DNA from 4 places in the Radiobacillus sp. PE A8.2 genome. Region 3 is predicted to be linked to each of the others. Evidence: riboswitches for the same ligand, from Rfam matches in the RefSeq annotation. Region 3 holds a riboswitch; each other region holds the start of a gene.
What was found. A riboswitch is a leader RNA that binds a small molecule or an ion and turns the genes downstream of it on or off. The one in region 3 is predicted to bind cyclic di-GMP.

Region 1 (4,390 bases), on a different contig from region 3:
CAACCTCTAGCAATAACTGATCACCAACTGTATGCCCTAGACTATCGTTGATTTGTTTAAACTGATCTAAATCAAAGAACATAACAACAAATTCTCGGTTGTGCTTTTTAGCATCTTTTAACACTTCATGAAGTTTCTCATATAAATAGATCCGGTTCGGCAGCTTCGTTAATTGGTCATAATAAGCTAAGTGCTCGACCTGTGCCTCCACCCGCTTTCGTTCTGCTTTCTCAATTGCTAAAGCAACAATGTCCGCAATTGATGACGAAAAGCTTTGTTCATCATACGTCCACTGTCTAGGCATCCCTATGTGTTCAAAACTTACTACTCCAATCACTTTACCGTCAATTCGAATCGGTGCATCGATATAGGAACTGACAGATGGATCGAGAAACGGCTTGTACATACTATAATTACTAATATCCTTATAAACATCATGTACCGTAATAAGTGAATCCTTTTCAATCGATACCATATAATGAGGATTATCCTCTAAATCTATGGAATCTATCGTTTTGTGCACATTTTTACTCCATTCAAACCGATCCTTACACTCAAGCACATAACGCTCTGGATGGTATAACCAAATATTTACACGTTCTACACCAAGTGAATTCGATGCGGATTCAGCAATAATCTTATAAGCTTTATCCAACTTTCCGTTATTGATGTCCTTATTTTTAATCAGTTGCAACAGCTCAGACTTTTGCTTTCGAATACGCAATTGCGAATCAAAATTCTGCGCCTGCTTCTGTTCTGTTACATCCTTCACCGATATTTGTAAGGTATTCTGGCTGGATAAGGATTCATATGGTGTCACCATCACCTCTACATCATGCACATGGTGATCCAATCCGATAAGTTTACCCTCTATAATGGTAGATTCTCGTTTTCTTTCACTGCTTTGCTTTAATAAAGCTTTGAAAAAGTCTTGAAAATCCGGATGCGTAAATTGCAAGATATCTAATCCTACTAGATCAATTAAGCCAGAACCACCTAATAATTTGATTCCTTTTTCATTTGCAAATACAATTTGGTTATCACTATATAAGTATATAGATTCTTGTGTAGATTCAATAATTTCCTGATATCTTCGCCTGCTCTCTGTGATCTTCTGCTCATTTCTAATTCGGTCAATTTCAGCTGTAATACGATAGGAAAGAAAGTGCATAATCTCCTTTGCGAGCTCTGTATTCATCATAGGTTGACACTCCAAAATAGCTATGGCCCCTAGCAACTGCTGTTGATCATTTAAGATAGGTACTGCTAAACAGCTTTTTACATCCGTATCAGGAATAGCAGCACCTATTTCTTCTATATCATTTATGTATACGGAAGTTTTTGTCTTCTCTAAATCCTGTAAAACTTCTGCCGGGAAATACTCCCATATGTCATGTTCTAATTCATGACGATTATAGCTAGCCAACGTTTGTAAACCTTCTCCATTCATTCTTCCAACGATGGCAGCATCAACTTCAAATACCTCGGTTATAAATTTCACAACAGCCCTTAAAAAGGATTCTCCTGTTTTATTGGAAATTCCCTTAAAAAAAGCTCTGAATATTTCTAATGCTTCTGATTTTTTAAAGATGATTAGTGTATGCTGCTCTTCATTTACAGTACAGTACATCATTTTTGATTGCAGTTGGATCTTTGTCTTGTTTTGCGTCAAACCAAGATTCAACTCTTCACTTCTTATGTAATTCGGAAAAATAGCACGAATCACCTGATTAATTAATTCGATTGGTCGCTCGTAACCTAGTAATTGCCCAGCTACTACATTGGCATAAACGATCTTTTCTTGATCATTGATAAGCACAACACCGTCTGGAGAATCATTAAACGTCGATTCCTTGAATACAACATCATTTTGTCCGATTGAATTCCCTTTCATTAACAAGCTCACCTCGCTAGAATTTAAATGTATGTACGTTACAATTGTAGAATCGATGTAGAAATAGATGAGGATACAAGAATAGCGCAGAGCACCCACTTAGAAACATAGCGACTGGAGATCGAGTCGACTAGGATAACGGAATCATACCTATCCATTGGGGGGATGTCGACGTTGGACGACAAGTCCGCTCTTAGTCGACTTTCGATAAAACCTGAATCAATGATGACTTATCGTAGGTGATTCGTGAAGTCGCATAGTTACTGGCACTCGCAGCTAGACACTTGTAAAATAAAAACACACTCCGTTTAAAGAATGTGCTCTTTCAAAAACGGTAGCTGGCTGACATAACTGAAACAGTCTAAGTCCCTATAGCATTGCGTCACTGCATTTCCACAGCTTTGCCTTTGCCTATATAAAATTGTCGCTTTTATTCATATTTATATACTTCATGAAACCACAACTTGTAAAAAAATGCAAGAAAACGGTGGTTATTGTCGAATCCACAATTTGTAAACTTAGCGAATATCTAGAAATCTTGAATTCCCTTTTCTCTTTACAACCGGTGACAAGTCAATCTGAATCCTTTTATCTGGAATAGTACAACAGTCTTTTGCATAGAAATCAGCCATAACCTCGTCTTCCAATTTCTTCACAGAAGCAGCTGGGAGACCAACGATACTAAACCCTAGCCCCCCAGTGAACAGCTGCACTTCCACTTAAACTTGGCCCCTTCAATTTCTTTAACCCTATACTCGACACCACCCACATATTCCAAGTATATATTTTGAGCTTTAGCCTGTTCCTGTTTGCCCTGTTCGATCATCCACCAGTACTCATTTCCAACTTCTTCAGTTATAAGTGCAAAATGATAAGCATTAGTGTGGGGTTATATTAATTTCTACATAGAAGGTCTTTTTGTCATCATCGGGAAATGAAGGCACCTCTTTACGAAAATAGATCTAGCCCCCGAAAGGACTAGATCTATCTTTATTAAAAGTAAGGTTATTTCCCTATTTCCTTAAATGCTGCTGATTGCTCTCTAATTCCACGTTCCGCTGCAAATCTTTCAATGCTCGATGCTCCAAAGAATCCAACAATGCCATTTACGCGTTCAATTACATATGCTGCATCATCTGGTTCCGCAATTGGCCCCCCATGGCAGATGACTAAAATATCAGGATTGACTGCCTTTCCAGCATCTACAATTCCTTGAATACGTTCCACGCAGTCATCCAAGGATAACGCCGTTTGCGCACCAATCGTCCCTTTTGTTGTTAATCCCATGTGTGCTACTAGAATATCCGCACCTGCTTCGGCCATCTTTGTCGCTTGTTCTTCATCAAACACATAAGGAGTTGTTAATAAATCCAATTGGTGTGCTTTACGAATCATGTCAACCTCTAGATCGTATCCCATTCCTGTTTCTTCTAAATTGGCGCGGAAAGTTCCATCAATTAGACCAACTGTAGGAAAATTTTGTACGCCACTAAAGCCTTGGTCTTTTAATTGCTTTAAAAAAACATCCATGACGCGGAAAGGATCTGTTCCATTTACTCCTGCCAATACAGGTGTATCTTTAACTACTGGTAACACCTCACTACCCATTTCTACTACGATTTGGTTGGCATCTCCATAGGATAGTAATCCTGCTAACGAACCACGGCCAGCCATTCTGTATCGACCAGAATTGTAAATGATTAGCATGTCCGCCCCACCAGCTTCACTACTTTTAGCCGTGATTCCAGTACCAGCCCCAACACCTAATAAAATATTTCCAGCATTTATTTCACTGGCAAAACGTTCTAGAATTTCCTGTCTTTTTAACATATCACTCTGCTCCTTCGCTATGATCTATTTAATGTAAGCTTTATCTAAGAGTTGAACTAACTGCTCTGCAGCCGTTTCTGCAAACGCTTTGTTATTAATATCAGTATCCATTTCAATGATCTTAACTTTGCTTGAATCAATATTTGCCTTTAACGTTTCAACTAACATTTCGTCTTCCTCTGGACCATAAAAAGGTTGACCCTCCACATCAATTCCTGATAAACCTTTCAGTGGCAACATTAAAACCGTATTTCCTTTTGCTCGATTTAATTTTTCCGCAATCACTTCACCTAATTTTTTATTCTCTTCCACAGTTGTCCGCATTAACGTAATCGTAGGATTATGTTTATAGAAATTACGACCCTCATAGTGCTTTGGTACCGAGTTAAAAGGGCCGAAGTTTACCATATCTAACGCACCTAATGAAACCACCTGAGGAATATCATTGTCTGCTGCTGCCTCCAAACGGTTTGGACCACCATTCAATATGCCTCCCATTAACTCGTCTGCCCATTCTGTTGTTGTTATATCAAGTACTCCGTCCACAAATCCATCAGCAATTAATTGTTCCATTGTTCTACCACCGACACCTGTTGCATGAAAGATTAAAAGTTCGTACCCTCTTGCCTCTAAGTATTCTCTTGCATAATTCACGCAAGGTGTTGT
Region 2 (4,390 bases), on a different contig from region 3:
ATTTGATGTAAAACAATTAACATTTTGGAATAATATTTGTTGGGGGTGGAATTGTGGATGTAACTTCCCTTTTTTTATAATGTGCCGGTTGGGACTTCTAGAGGAAGTGCTTTATAATTTTAACAGTGCTTGGCTTAGACTCACCTATTTTTTAACCAAAAGTTTACTAGAATTTTTTATTAACAGTGCAAAAGAGTATCGTGTATAATGAATGCTAACCAGTTAAATTAAAAAGGATCCTAGACCAGCGATACGCCAATCTAGGATGTTTGGATTTGGAATCTCCTACCTAAACCCCTGATTCCTGTAACGATGAGGTAGAGATGTTCTTCTGTCTTCTATTTTTCGTTTTAGATAAAGAATATACGGCACACAGTAAAGCAATTACGGTAACGATGCTCCCAACCCATGGCATTTGAGCCACGGTGCCGGTTTGTTCCAACGCAATTCCGCCCATCGCAGAACCTACGGCAATCCCAACTTGCAGTGCGGAATTGTTAAAGCTCTGCTGGATATCCGAGGTGGCTGGGGCGGCTTGAATCAAATAGCTTTGCTGTGGTGGAGCTAGTGCCCAACTTAGCGCTGCCCAGATGATCATCACTGGAATAAACAGTGCAAGTGAAAAAGTGGTGAACGGCAAGATTCCAAGCACAACTACAAAGGCGATGATCACCATCAAAATGCTTTTCTTCGTACCAATCCAATCAGAAAGTGTTCCACCTAAAGCTCCACCGCCAACTGCTGCAATTCCGAAAATGAAGTAGCACACACTAATCCAATAGGAATTCAAATGCAGCTCTGTTTCCAGGAACGGTGTAAAATACGCATATAGTGTATAATGACCCGCTAGGAAAAATAACGTGGCAAGATGGGCACAGCCAATTTTGGGACTGCAAACTGCTTTCAGCTGTTGCTTGAGCGGTACAGCGGCTTCTCCTGGTACATCCTCTAAAAACAAGGCAATCAGCACCATTGCGACAAGCGATAACACGGCAATTCCAAGGAAGATAACGCGCCAGCCAAATGTGTTCGAAATTAGAATTCCGAGAGGCACACCGAGTACGAGCGAGGAACTAATCCCCATATAAACGAGCCCAACCGCCTTTGCGCGATGGGTAGGCGCAACAATTTTTGGGGCAATAATGAGCGACAATACGACAATCAGCGCTGTACTAGCAGCGGTAATTACCCGGGCAACCATCATCCATGTAAAATCAGGACTAAAATAAGTCATAACATTGCCAAGTGAGAAAACCAACAGGGCAATCAGATACAGTTTCTTGCGTTCGATTTTTTTCGTAATAACAAGCAAAATTGGCCCCGCTAAGGCATAAATAAGAGCAAATACTGTGATGAACTGTCCTGCCGTACTTAAAGCTATATTTAAATCCTCAGCAAGAGTCGGCAAAATCCCGCCTACGATTAATTCAACTAATCCAACTGATAGTGTTGCAAAAGCTAAAATAAATACTTTTATATTCATAGTTTGTTAATCTTCCTTTCTACGTTTGTTAGGGTGCGACGGTCTTCCAGGGTGATGTTGTGCTTGTCGATCGTGCTAAAGAACACGAAGACTTACTAGCCCGCATTCTCATGCTTGAATCCAACCTTCTCGAAAGGAAAGTACAAAAAAATCCAGATTACAAAAAACGAATTATTAACGATTCATTTTCTGTAATCAGGATTTTAAGGTTCCTGGTAGAGACCCTCAAGCCATATTCTTGAGGTTATACAGTTTCAATATTTAATTTGTGGACACTTTGAAGATTGTACTATGAATTCTTTTACTTTACAAGTGGAAATTTTGGAAAATCAAATCACCATCACCTTTGGCTTATCTTCCATGGTTACTTCCAAAAACGGGTCTTGTGCAAAAAGGTGATTATACTTTGTTCATTCTGAACGACGTATGTGGAATATTTTATACATGTAGTAGTATAACATCTATAAATAACCCTATTGCATTCAAAAGTCAATAAAGCTAAGATTTGTATACAGAAGCGATGAACGATTATTTTTACGTGGGCACTTAAATAACCGGGAGCGTCTAGTGCAACCGACTGAATTTTGTAGGATGTTGTTCATGTAATGACTGGTATTGGTATTTTACATTTAAATGATGAAGAATTAATTGTCGCCTATACAAAAGCGCTGTCATTAAAGTTGAGTGAAGACTTTATACAGTTGTTAAAAGATGAGCTAGGCAGGCGGAATTTGGAAGTATAGGGAACAGGAGCAAGGCAATCCTTTCGATAGATTGCCTTGTTTTAGTGGTAAGAGGTGTCACTTTCCGAAGTTGGCGTAGAGTGTAACACTTCGGGTGTTCTTCTCTGGATTCTCAGGCTATGCAAAAGTATCTTTTTCGTTCTTATATTATTTTATCTAAGATGATTCAAGTTGGGAGGCCACCTCACCATTGCTAGCAAATGTCTATACGTGTTAGAAATCGAATTTTATCTAAGATCTGTAGCATGTACCCATAGGATAGTATCTTTGTAGGAAGTGCATCCATACAAAAATCCTAATTAAAGTAATTCTGCCACATTTTTAAATACAATATTTCTAGATAAGATAACATTTTTCCTCGTATGCTTTTTAACAATATCTTTCATATCTTGGGTATAGCCGATACAATCTAGTACAATCGTACTTATATCTGATTTTTCAAGTTCATTTGTTACTTTGATAAGTGAGCTTTCATCATAGATGTAAGGCGAGCTTGCGCAAGATGTAGGTGAAAAACCTGCAGCTTGCCACTTTTTTTCTATTGATTCATATTGCTCTGGAAGTGGTACGATGACGCCAATTTTTCCTTTGTTTCTAAAAATACCTTGTGCAACATGGTTCAATAAATAATCGGGGTAGATGATTGGAACATTAGATTGAAAAAGTTTAAATTCGCCTGTGCAAGCTATAATAATTAAATGGACTTGATCTCGATTAAAATCGTCGATAATTTGTTGGATAATCGGAAGTGTTTTTTCTTTTGCCATCGTGGCAGAAGTACCATCCTTGAGCCTTGAAACAAGTGTTGTCTGATTTGGTTCGGGCTTTATTTGTTCTAGTTCCTTTTTACCGAAACCATCAAGTACACCTCGTTGGATAAATTCTACATCGGAGGAAAAGAACCTTTCTACTTCGGGTAACAAGTCTGTTCTTGGAGCTTGACCAATTGTAATCACACCGATCTTTTTGTTCATTAATATACCTCCCTTTGAAGAAAGAGAAGTAGGGACAATCCCTACTTCTCTTTGCTTGAAAGATAATAAAGTAATAAATTTGAAGATGTCCAGCTCCGGCGCCTACCTCCTCGAGGTCTTAATTCAAACCTCTATGTGGCGAAGACCACCACTCCGAGGTTTGAATTAAGCTTGTCGGAGGTGAGCAAGGCGCCTGCGCTTTTCTAATGGTCTAGGAAATTATAAAAATAAACAGTTGTGGATATCTTGCTGAGTTATTTAGCCACGGCCAGCTTCGAGCGCCAGCGACTAGCGAGACTTCCCTCACCTCCGTACGATAAGTCAACATCGATTCACTTCGTTCACCGTGTTTCCTTTATCTCCTGCGGTTCAGTCCAGTCCGTACGTCGCTAACCGGAGCTCTGCGCTTTTGTTCTTATTCTTCAATTGAAATGTTAACACCATTTGGACTTACAACATGAATCGATCCATCTGGAGAAAGGTTAAATCCTTTAACTTTTGGATTAATACCAGTTGCAATGTCTAAGTTATCAAATTCAATCGTTGCATGATCTGCTAAGATTTCTGCAACAGCCTCCTGGTATAATTCAGCACGTTCTGCTTGATCAGCTGTTTCTGTAAGTGCACGATCGAGTAGTTCATCTACTTTTTCACTTTCATATGCTTTACCGTTACCATTAGATCCATGTTGACTCGAGTGGAAACGTGGATTAAGGAAGAAATATGGATCTGGATACCAAGACCATCCACCAATGTTCATCGGTGCGTTGTTACTAGAAATTGTCTCTGTTAACGTTCCCCATTCAGAAACTTGAATGTTAACATCGATATTTAAGTTTTCTTTCATTTGGTTTTGGAAGATTGTCGCATAGTTCTTACGTGTTTCTAGTACATATAGGTCGATTTCAAATCCACCTGCATATTCTGTTTGATCTAAAATTTCTTTCGCTTCTTCTGGATTATATTCAGGCGTTAATGACTCAAAAGAATCATCATACCCCCAAGAACCTTTTGGAAGTGGTCCATTGGCAACCGTGCCTCCACCCCATTGGTGTACACCTTGTACAATTTCTTCGATATTAGTTGCTTTATAAATAGCCTCTCTTACTAGTGGATTTGCTGTAGGACCTTGTTGGAAGTTCATATCAAGATAAGTAATCGAAAGACCCGGAGTTGATAGTAGATCTAGG
Region 3 (4,390 bases):
ACCGCCTGGGGGGATTTCTAAATAATACCCAGAAATTAATCCAGTAATGACAGAAATTTCTCCGAATAATATAGAAAAACCAATCGTTTGTTTAAATCCTTTTGCCAGTTTCATACTCGCAGCAACTGGCAGTGTCATGAGTGCAGATACTAATAAAACACCGACAATCCGAATCGAAGCCGCAATTACTAGTGCAGTAAGAACAATAAAAAGAAAATGAATTCGCTTGGCATGGATACCGGATACAACAGCATGTTCCTCGTCAAACGAGAGTAAAAATAACTCCTTATAAAATAATAATAACACGAGAACAACAATGATCGATATCACAATGATCGTCCACAGATCTTGACTGCTAACTGCGGATACTGATCCGAACAAGAAATTGAATAAATCTGTATTAAATCCATCCGCAACCGATATGAAAATAACGCTTAAACCAACACCGCCAGACAAAATAATCGGGATTGCTAATTCCTGGTAAGCGTTGTAAACCCGACGAAGCTGCTCTACAAATACTGAGGCGATTACAGAGAACCCCATGCCTGTATAGAAAGGGGTAATAAATCCGACCGCAAACTTTTTTTCAATTAATAGTCCGAAAGCAATACCTGCAAGCGTAACATGTGATAGTGCATCCGCGATTAGTGATAATCTTCTAACCACAATGAATGTGCCAAGAAATGGTGCAATGAAACCAATTAATAAACCGGTGTAAAAGGTGTTGCGTAAAAATTCGTACTCAAATAAGCTGGCAAGCATAGTATATCCTCCGATTAATGGTTATGTGTCACAACTTGTAATGGGTGTCCATAAAAGTGCGATAAGTCCGTTTCTGTTAACTTAACAAATTCAGATGGATGCCCGTGAAAATGTAAACTTTTGTTTAAACAGACAATATCACTAGCATGCTCCGTCATCGTACCGATATCGTGTGTAACGAGCAATAATGTAATTTGTCGATTATAATTAAGCTGATGCAGCAGATCGTAAAACTTTTTTACGTGCTCCGCGTCGACACCAACGGTAGGTTCATCTAATATGAGTAAATCTGGATCACTAACTAATGCGCGGGCGATAAAAACGCGTTGTTGTTGTCCACCCGATAGATCACCGATATTTTGGTGCAAATAGTCAAGCATACCTACTTGTTCAACGGCGGCTCTGACTTTTTGTTTGTGCAGCTTTGTGAAAAATCTAAAATAGCCCATTTTTGCGGTTAGTCCCATCGAAACTACCTCATTAACAGTTGCGGGAAAGCCGCTATTAAAGGCATTGGCCTTTTGTGACACAAAACCAATCCTGTTCCAGTCCTTAAACTGTGTAATAGGCGTATTGAAAAGTTCGATGGATCCGTGCTGTGGCTTAAGTATACCTAGTAGCAATTTAATTAGTGTCGTTTTTCCGCCACCATTGGGGCCAAGTAGACCGATAAAATCACCTTGTTTGATTTCTATATTTACGTTTTTTAACGCTATTTTATTTTCATATGAATAAGAAACACTGTTCATTGATACGATTGATTGTGACATAACAGCAATCTCCTTTTATTTAATACACCGATTCCATCCAAAATTCTCCTAGTAGACAATCATCATTTTACCTTAAGCATAGACTATTGTAAATAGGAATAGTTACGGTTTGTGTGTGTTTTTAGAAAGTAAAGGTGGTGTGAGGTAAGGCCGTTTGGGCTATGTAGTCAGGAAAGCTCTTATTTTGCACTGAAATTTCTGTTGGGCCATTGGTTGACAGGAGAGACCTTATGAACAAAAATATGTTATTGCGTAAAACAGCTAATATGCGTCGTAACGTAGTGCACGTGATTTCCGCTCCAGGCAGTCGCTTTCCGCGGGCACGGCTTCAGCTAACTCAGAAGCAAAATGCGCTTCTGAGTGGATCTTCAGCTCGCGCTTTTCCCGCTGGAGTCGACTGCCTGGAGCTCCAATCACCCCACATAAAGAGCAATCCCGTTAGCAGCGTAGGAAATCCACTTCGACTCCTGCGGGACTAGTGGCGTAAGTGAGACCCCGCAGAACGCAGTTCGAGGAGGCTCACTAGCCCCCCGCGGAAAGCGAAGTGGATTTCCGGAGCGGTGCAAGCACTCTCCAAATTACGACGGAGTTTACTTCAATCATGAAGTTGCAAAGCAACAAACTGTACAAAAAAAAGCCCTTTCTCATTAAAGCGAGAAAGGACACGATATATATGGTAAATATAGGGGGAATGGGTTAACTATTTACTACTCTAGTTAAGGCTACTTCTTGATCAATAGGTATATCCATCAGTTCGCCTAATGGTACATTAAGTGCAGAAGAGAGTCTACATAGGTTTACGATCGATACATTTCGTTTTCCTGTTTCAATCTCTGTATAATAGGAACGAGTAAACCCTGCTCTTTCAGCAAGTTCTTCTTGTGTAAACCCTTTTGATAGTCGATAAAATTTTAGTCGTTTTCCAATTCTTTTTAATAGAAATCTAGAATCTGCTTGTTTGGCTTTAGTTATCATGAAGTTCACTCCTATTTTTTTTATAAAAACATAAAAAAGCTACCACAAAGAGAGGTAGCTAATGTAACTAACCTCAGCAACTGGCTGACATAGTGTTGTACAAACACCTTAGTCCCTCTAGTTTTGCGTCACTATTTTTCAATAGCTTTGCCTTTGTTGAGTGTCCTATATTAAAAATGGATACACCGGAAACTTCAAAAATTATGTTAATAATTTTATTATATACGAAAACTTAAAATATTGGAAGTAATCTATAAGAATTCCTTTTCTGGAAATAAATTTTAGTGATAGAAACGAAAGAAAGTCCATGCGAACATGGACTTTCTTTCACTTAATGAGGCAATTGACTTGTGTAACCTGTGAATTGCTGAAACGATTGTTGTATTTTTTGTTGTTCCGCGCTCTCTAATGAATACCAACCATTTTTAAACATTAAGTTATACAAATTGCGTTGACAGTTTTGTGTTTCTTGAAAGATCGAAAGTATATCTTGATAAATCACTTGATTACTTGCCTCATTTAATGCTGTACTATAAGCATCAGTCATATATTTTTCTGTAGTTAAAATGTCATTAACAAAATCTCGATCATTCATTTGAGGTGTTTTTGGCACCTGTGTTTCTGGATTTTGTACTTTATTACTTTGTTGTTGATTCATCTTCATGCTCCTTTCTTAGTTTAATGGTTGTGGATTTTGATTTAAATGCTGCAATATTTTATTATAATGGGCCTGGTGCATATGGCATGCTTTTTCTAGTTCAGTTTTGATTTCAGGTATCGTACATTGCTGCGCAAAGAAATGTGCTTTCTTTGATGCATTCAAATTCCAGCTCAGCATATCAGTCAAATATAGCAAATCTTTCGTTGTCACAATATTAGGGGGCTGTGGCATCATATTTGCTTGATTTTGCATACCCATTGGTTGGTTTTGTTGTTGCATTCGAGAAACCTCCTTTTTCATTTTCGTTCTTAAAATTCCCTAGTGGTAGGAACTTATGCTTAAGCTATTTAGGGTTTTTGTGTTAAAATATTTACATTAAAAAATGATTGCGAAATGTCAGGAAATAATTTATAGTTAAAGGTAGTTTAGAAGTGATTTTTTGTGGCTATTTTTTTTATAAGTAAAATGAATGAGTATTCATTCAAGTTAAAGATGGGAGGATAAATAGTGACTCGAAAAATTAAACGTGCAGCTGTAATTGGATCTGGAGTAATGGGATCAGGGATTGCCGCACACTTGGCAAATGTAGGTATTAAGACACTGATGATTGACCTGATTCCCAAGCAATTGACTGACAAAGAAACCGAGCAAGGTTTGACTTTGTCTGATAAGAAAGTGAGAAATCGCCTAGCGTCTGCAAGTAAGCAGGCGTTAGTAAAGCAAAAACCGTCACCAATCACAAGTAAGCAGAGTCTAGATTTAATTGAAGTTGGCAACATCCAGGATGACATGGGTCGTATTGGTGAATGTGATTGGATTATTGAAGTGGTGGTCGAAAATCTTCAAGTGAAAAAACAGGTTTTGGCTGAAATTGATCAGTACAGAAAAAAAGGGAGTATCGTAAGTTCTAATACTTCCGGGATATCAATTGAAAGGATGGTTGAAGACTGTTCTGCAGATTTACAAAAGCACTTTCTAGGCACCCACTTTTTTAATCCACCACGATACTTAAAGCTTCTTGAAGTAATACCTACGAAATGGACAGATCAACACGTACTTGATGATGTTAGATTGATTGGCGAAGATGTCTTAGGTAAAGGTGTTGTCGAAGCAAAGGATACACCGAACTTTATAGCCAACCGAATTGGTACGTATGGTCTTCTCGTTACATTGAAGGAGATGATCGATCAAGGACTAAGTGTTGGTGAGGTCGATTCCATTA
Region 4 (4,390 bases), on a different contig from region 3:
TGATTAGCAATAACTTCTTCTTGTATTGCTAATTGATCAGCCAAGAGTTGCTTTTGCTCTAACGTTGGTTGTATGTAGTAGCTATAGCCAGCGAAACAAACACCGATCACTATAATGGCACTTAATATGGATACTATTAATGATGTACGATTCCACTCTATCTTCATTCTGGATTCGCCTCTTTCATCCAAGCTTGTTCATCGATCGTTATTACATAAGTTGCTAGATAATCATATTGATTCTCTGCCACACCCGTTGCTTGCACCGCATTTGCTTCCACAGAGGTTATAAACGATTGCTGTTGAAGCGTATTGGTAAAGGCAGCAGTGTCAGAAAAAGTATCCATCTGTGTTGCAATCGTAATCGCTGCATCTCCATGACTATAACTCTGAAAAACCCCGCCATCAGGTAACAATTGAATCATATAGTCCATCAAAGCAACAGTTGGAAAAATCGACTGTTCAATTTGCACAATTTGCGTTTGCAATAAAGCTCTATTGTCTTGTAGAGCTGCTTCTGCTCTAACTTCTTGCACCGTTTCTTGATTGGTTGCTAGTTGTTGTTGAATATTGTCTATTTGTTGGTTAAAGTAATTATTTCCCCAGTACAACAAAAATAGAATACCCGCTATTAGTAAGATAGATATGAATGATATAAAGTAAGGAGCACGATTTCTTCTTTTTTTCGGCTCGATAAGGTTAATTTCGACGATCATAGCCAAGTCCAACTCTCTATTCCTTGTTATCTTTTAATGCTAAGCCTAATACATCAGAAAACTTAGCAGGGATCTGTAGTGCTTCATAATTATTGTGCATCGATTCCACTGAAATAGAAAAGCGTTCTTTTACAAACATCTCAATCTTTTCCATATCAGGGAAATCACCAGCAAGAAGAAGCTTTGTAATAGGTTCTGATGAATCAGAAACGGAAAACTGGAAGAAATCCATAAAACGCTGAATTGTAACTAATTGAGATTCAATGTATTGCTCCACAAGTGCATCATTTTCAGTTAATACGTATTCCTTCGTTAAAATGTCATATCGAAGCGGATCACTCGATGTTTTAATGTAACGTGTAAATACTGGTTTTAACTGCTTAAACGCAGTAAGAACAATTGCATCCTTGCCCCATTGAACCGCCAACAGATTTTCATCCTGGCTCGCTTTATTTAATGAATAATACAATCGATATAAAGATAAAGAAGATAAATCCGCTACTACCGGTTTCAACCCTGCATTTTGAAATGTTTGCACAAATTGATTTACCCGCTCACGTGGATAAGCGAACAGTAAAATTTTCGTTTTGTCCTCTGCCTCTCCAATAACTTCAAAATCAAAGATCGGATCTTTAAATGGAAAGCTCAAATTTTCCTCAAGCTCCATATAAACATAGCTTTTTATTTCCTGTTTTGTTAATCCTTTTGGCACAACATGCTCACGAATCGAAACTGCTGTTTCTGGCACACAAAAATATAGTGGCTGGCGGTTCCATTTCTTTTCTTTAACAAGACTTTTTAATACCTTTTCAAAGGCAGCTTGGTCCTTAATTTTGCCGTCTTCCACAATACCGGCAAGAAGTGGTTTTTCCCCGTAATCCTTAACACCATCCACTGATGGCTTTTTTATGTACATATATCGAATCACATGATCAGTAATAATAATATTGACACGTTTCTGTTGTGCTTCCGACAATGATATCACCCACTTTAGTAAAAGAGATTTAGATACCAATTAATCAAGGTATCACCAAAAAAATATGTAGTAATTGTTCCTAACACAATAAATGGCCCAAATGGTACAGGTTTTTTCCGTTCTATTAAGCCGAATGCTATTAGAAGGATGCTTAAAACCGTTCCATACAACGTCGATAAAAAGAATGCTAACAACACATATTTATGCCCCAGCACAATACCTAATAGCCCAAATAACTTCATATCGCCGCCACCCATACCGCCTCTGCTTACGATAATAATAAGCGCTAATAGTACCACACCAATTACCGCTCCAACGATGGAGCTCCACCATGGTGTTAACGGTACCCAAATGCGGGCAATTACAAGCAAAGGTAAAAAGAAAAGCAGAATTTTGTCAGGAATGAGCATATAACGAAGATCTGTTACAACTATGATAGCCAATAATGACATGAAAAGCAACGAAACGACAAGTTCCTTGCTGAATCCAAAATGAATATAACTGTACATGAATAGAATACCTGTAAACAGTTCAATGGCAGGGTAAAGTATGGAGATTGGTTTATGACAGCTTCTACATTTTCCGCGTTGAAAGATAAAAGAGAAGACAGGAATAAGCTCATACCATTTCAGCGTATGATTACAATGAGGACAATAAGATCGCTGTGATTCGAAAAGCTGTTTGTTGGGGACACGGATACCAACTACGTTGTAAAAAGAACCGAAGATGATACCGGTGATGAAGAAATAAAGGATGTAGAATGATTGCATTTCACATACTCCCTAATATGGTTATAGTGGTCATTATTTAAAAAACCTTGACACTATTAGTGTCAAGGTTAACTTTTCAATTATTCAGGAGCAGTATAAGTTAATTTTACATTATACTTGTTACTACCCGTAGCTTCAGTGTCTACTTCAACATAAGCAGTGGTATAAATTTCACCGGATTCAGGATCCTCAGGCACTTCTTCTAGGTAACCTAATTCAACCAATTCATCTGCAGTAAACCCTGTATAGTCAGTATGATCTATTGGATTCTCACCTGCTGCAACAGCTAAACGAGCAGCCTCTTCTACCATTTCTACGTTTGAATCATGTGCCTTACCTTCCGTATCTGAAATAATACTCCCAATCGCCGGAACAGCGATCGCAGCAATAATCCCCAAAATAACAATTACAGCCAATAACTCAACTAAAGTAAAACCTTTAGCATCTTTCATCATTTTTAATAACTTTTTTAACATGTTTGTTGTCCTCCCCAAATCATATTTATCTAAAACATAATTGTTTGAAGTCAGTCGGTTGCACTACTTGCTCCTAGCTACCCAAAGTGCCCATATAGTGGTAGCTGTTCATAGCATCCCGCTCTTACTAGTTATATTATACTAGACAAACAATTGTTGTCCACAATAATTTTATAACTTAATAGCATATTTTTTGTTTTTTTGTCAAAAAGCATCATAAATTGCAAACATTGGTATAACGATAGCGAGTACGATCGAACCGATGACACCAGTTAGTAGCACAATCATGACTGGTTCAATATAGCTTTTTAACCGATCGGCTACTTCTTCAACTTCATCGTCATAGAAATCGGCTACCTTTTTTAACATTTCATCTAGGGAACCCGATTGCTCACCCACCGCAATCATTTGCGTCACTAATACAGGAAACACCCAATGCTTGTCCATCGGTCCTGCCATCGATTCCCCTTGTTCGAGTGTTTCTGCACTCTCTTTTAAAACTGCTTCGACGACTCTATTACCAACAATTTTTTGTGCGATTTGCACGGAATCAATAATAGGTACCGAACTATTTATTAAAGAACTAAGCGTTCTTGTTAACCTTGCCATCACTGCTTTTTGCATTAATTTTCCGAATATCGGAATTCGTAATTTAATCACGTCAACGCGATATGCAAACTGATCTTGTTTCATCAAATACCCGTAGCCAACGATGATTAAACCAATCAAGATTGGAATCGTCCACCAGAAATCTTGTAAAAACCCACTGATTTTTAAGACGAATGCAGTGTAGGCGGGAAGTTCTTCTCCCATCGATGCAAACATATTCGCAAAAGTTGGTACGATATATGCAAGTAAAAACATCGTCACAAGTATGGTAATAAAGGCGATGATTAGCGGATACGTTAGTGCTGAAACAACTTTTTGCTTGAGACGGAATTGATTCTCGTAGTAATTAGCTAGGTTATTCAATACCTCATCCAAGGTACCGCTTGCCTCACCAGCAATAATCATATTAATGAACAAGCTTGGAAACACTTTTGGGTACTTGTTAAATGCTTGGGATAAAGAAACCCCCGCTTCCAAATCCTCTTTAACATCTTCTAGAATTTTCGTTAATTCAGGATTGTCAATTTGTTCTTGCAAGATAGTCGTTGTTTCGATTAATGGGATACCCGCTTCGATTAATGTCGAGAATTGCCTTAAAAATAGCACAAAATCACGGTTTTTTACCTTACTTCCAAATGAAATATCCATGTACAGAACACTATTCAGCTCTTTTATTTTGAAAACGGCGATCCCTTGACCTTTTAACTGTCCCATTGCTTCTTGCCTTGTGTCAGCACTTATTTTACCCTTTTTCAGTTTTCCTACTCGATCTCTTCCTTGATAGCTATAATAGGACATATGGTAACACCTCTAATTATTCGTATAGGAAATCATTACTTCTTCA

Region 1: it holds a riboswitch for cyclic di-GMP, as region 3 does, so the genes downstream of both, ACI6MV_RS01250 (EAL domain-containing protein) here and ACI6MV_RS03900 (helix-turn-helix domain-containing protein) in region 3, are expected to answer to the same signal.
Region 2: it holds a riboswitch for cyclic di-GMP, as region 3 does, so the genes downstream of both, sda (sporulation histidine kinase inhibitor Sda) here and ACI6MV_RS03900 (helix-turn-helix domain-containing protein) in region 3, are expected to answer to the same signal.
Region 4: it holds a riboswitch for cyclic di-GMP, as region 3 does, so the genes downstream of both, ACI6MV_RS07315 (prepilin-type N-terminal cleavage/methylation domain-containing protein) here and ACI6MV_RS03900 (helix-turn-helix domain-containing protein) in region 3, are expected to answer to the same signal.

Annotation. Positions count from the first base shown of each region.
Region 1 is NZ_JBJGXI010000001.1:313,883-318,272, reverse strand. It holds gene ACI6MV_RS01250 (EAL domain-containing protein) at 1-1,894, opposite strand, end outside; cyclic di-GMP riboswitch class I at 2,225-2,310, opposite strand; gene ACI6MV_RS01245 (magnesium chelatase domain-containing protein) at 2,413-2,613, opposite strand; gene ACI6MV_RS01240 (phosphoenolpyruvate hydrolase family protein) at 2,900-3,724, opposite strand; gene ACI6MV_RS01235 (Tm-1-like ATP-binding domain-containing protein) at 3,749-4,390, opposite strand, start outside.
Region 2 is NZ_JBJGXI010000015.1:15,705-20,094, forward strand. It holds gene ACI6MV_RS09920 (MFS transporter) at 290-1,483, opposite strand; purine riboswitch at 1,656-1,755, opposite strand; cyclic di-GMP riboswitch class II at 1,988-2,071, shown strand; gene sda (sporulation histidine kinase inhibitor Sda) at 2,089-2,226, shown strand; gene ACI6MV_RS09930 (AroM family protein) at 2,526-3,200, opposite strand; gene ACI6MV_RS09935 (ABC transporter substrate-binding protein) at 3,616-4,390, opposite strand, start outside.
Region 3 is NZ_JBJGXI010000004.1:146,882-151,271, forward strand. It holds gene ACI6MV_RS03890 (metal ABC transporter permease) at 1-762, opposite strand, end outside; gene ACI6MV_RS03895 (metal ABC transporter ATP-binding protein) at 777-1,532, opposite strand; gene ACI6MV_RS03900 (helix-turn-helix domain-containing protein) at 2,229-2,507, opposite strand; cyclic di-GMP riboswitch class I at 2,580-2,669, opposite strand; gene ACI6MV_RS03905 (spore coat protein) at 2,839-3,165, opposite strand; gene ACI6MV_RS03910 (hypothetical protein) at 3,181-3,447, opposite strand; gene ACI6MV_RS03915 (3-hydroxyacyl-CoA dehydrogenase/enoyl-CoA hydratase family protein) at 3,676-4,390, shown strand, end outside.
Region 4 is NZ_JBJGXI010000009.1:113,913-118,302, forward strand. It holds gene ACI6MV_RS07295 (hypothetical protein) at 1-167, opposite strand, end outside; gene ACI6MV_RS07300 (PilN domain-containing protein) at 164-715, opposite strand; gene pilM (type IV pilus biogenesis protein PilM) at 732-1,691, opposite strand; gene ACI6MV_RS07310 (prepilin peptidase) at 1,706-2,461, opposite strand; gene ACI6MV_RS07315 (prepilin-type N-terminal cleavage/methylation domain-containing protein) at 2,542-2,937, opposite strand; cyclic di-GMP riboswitch class II at 2,981-3,065, opposite strand; gene ACI6MV_RS07320 (type II secretion system F family protein) at 3,142-4,344, opposite strand; gene ACI6MV_RS07325 (type IV pilus twitching motility protein PilT) at 4,357-4,390, opposite strand, start outside.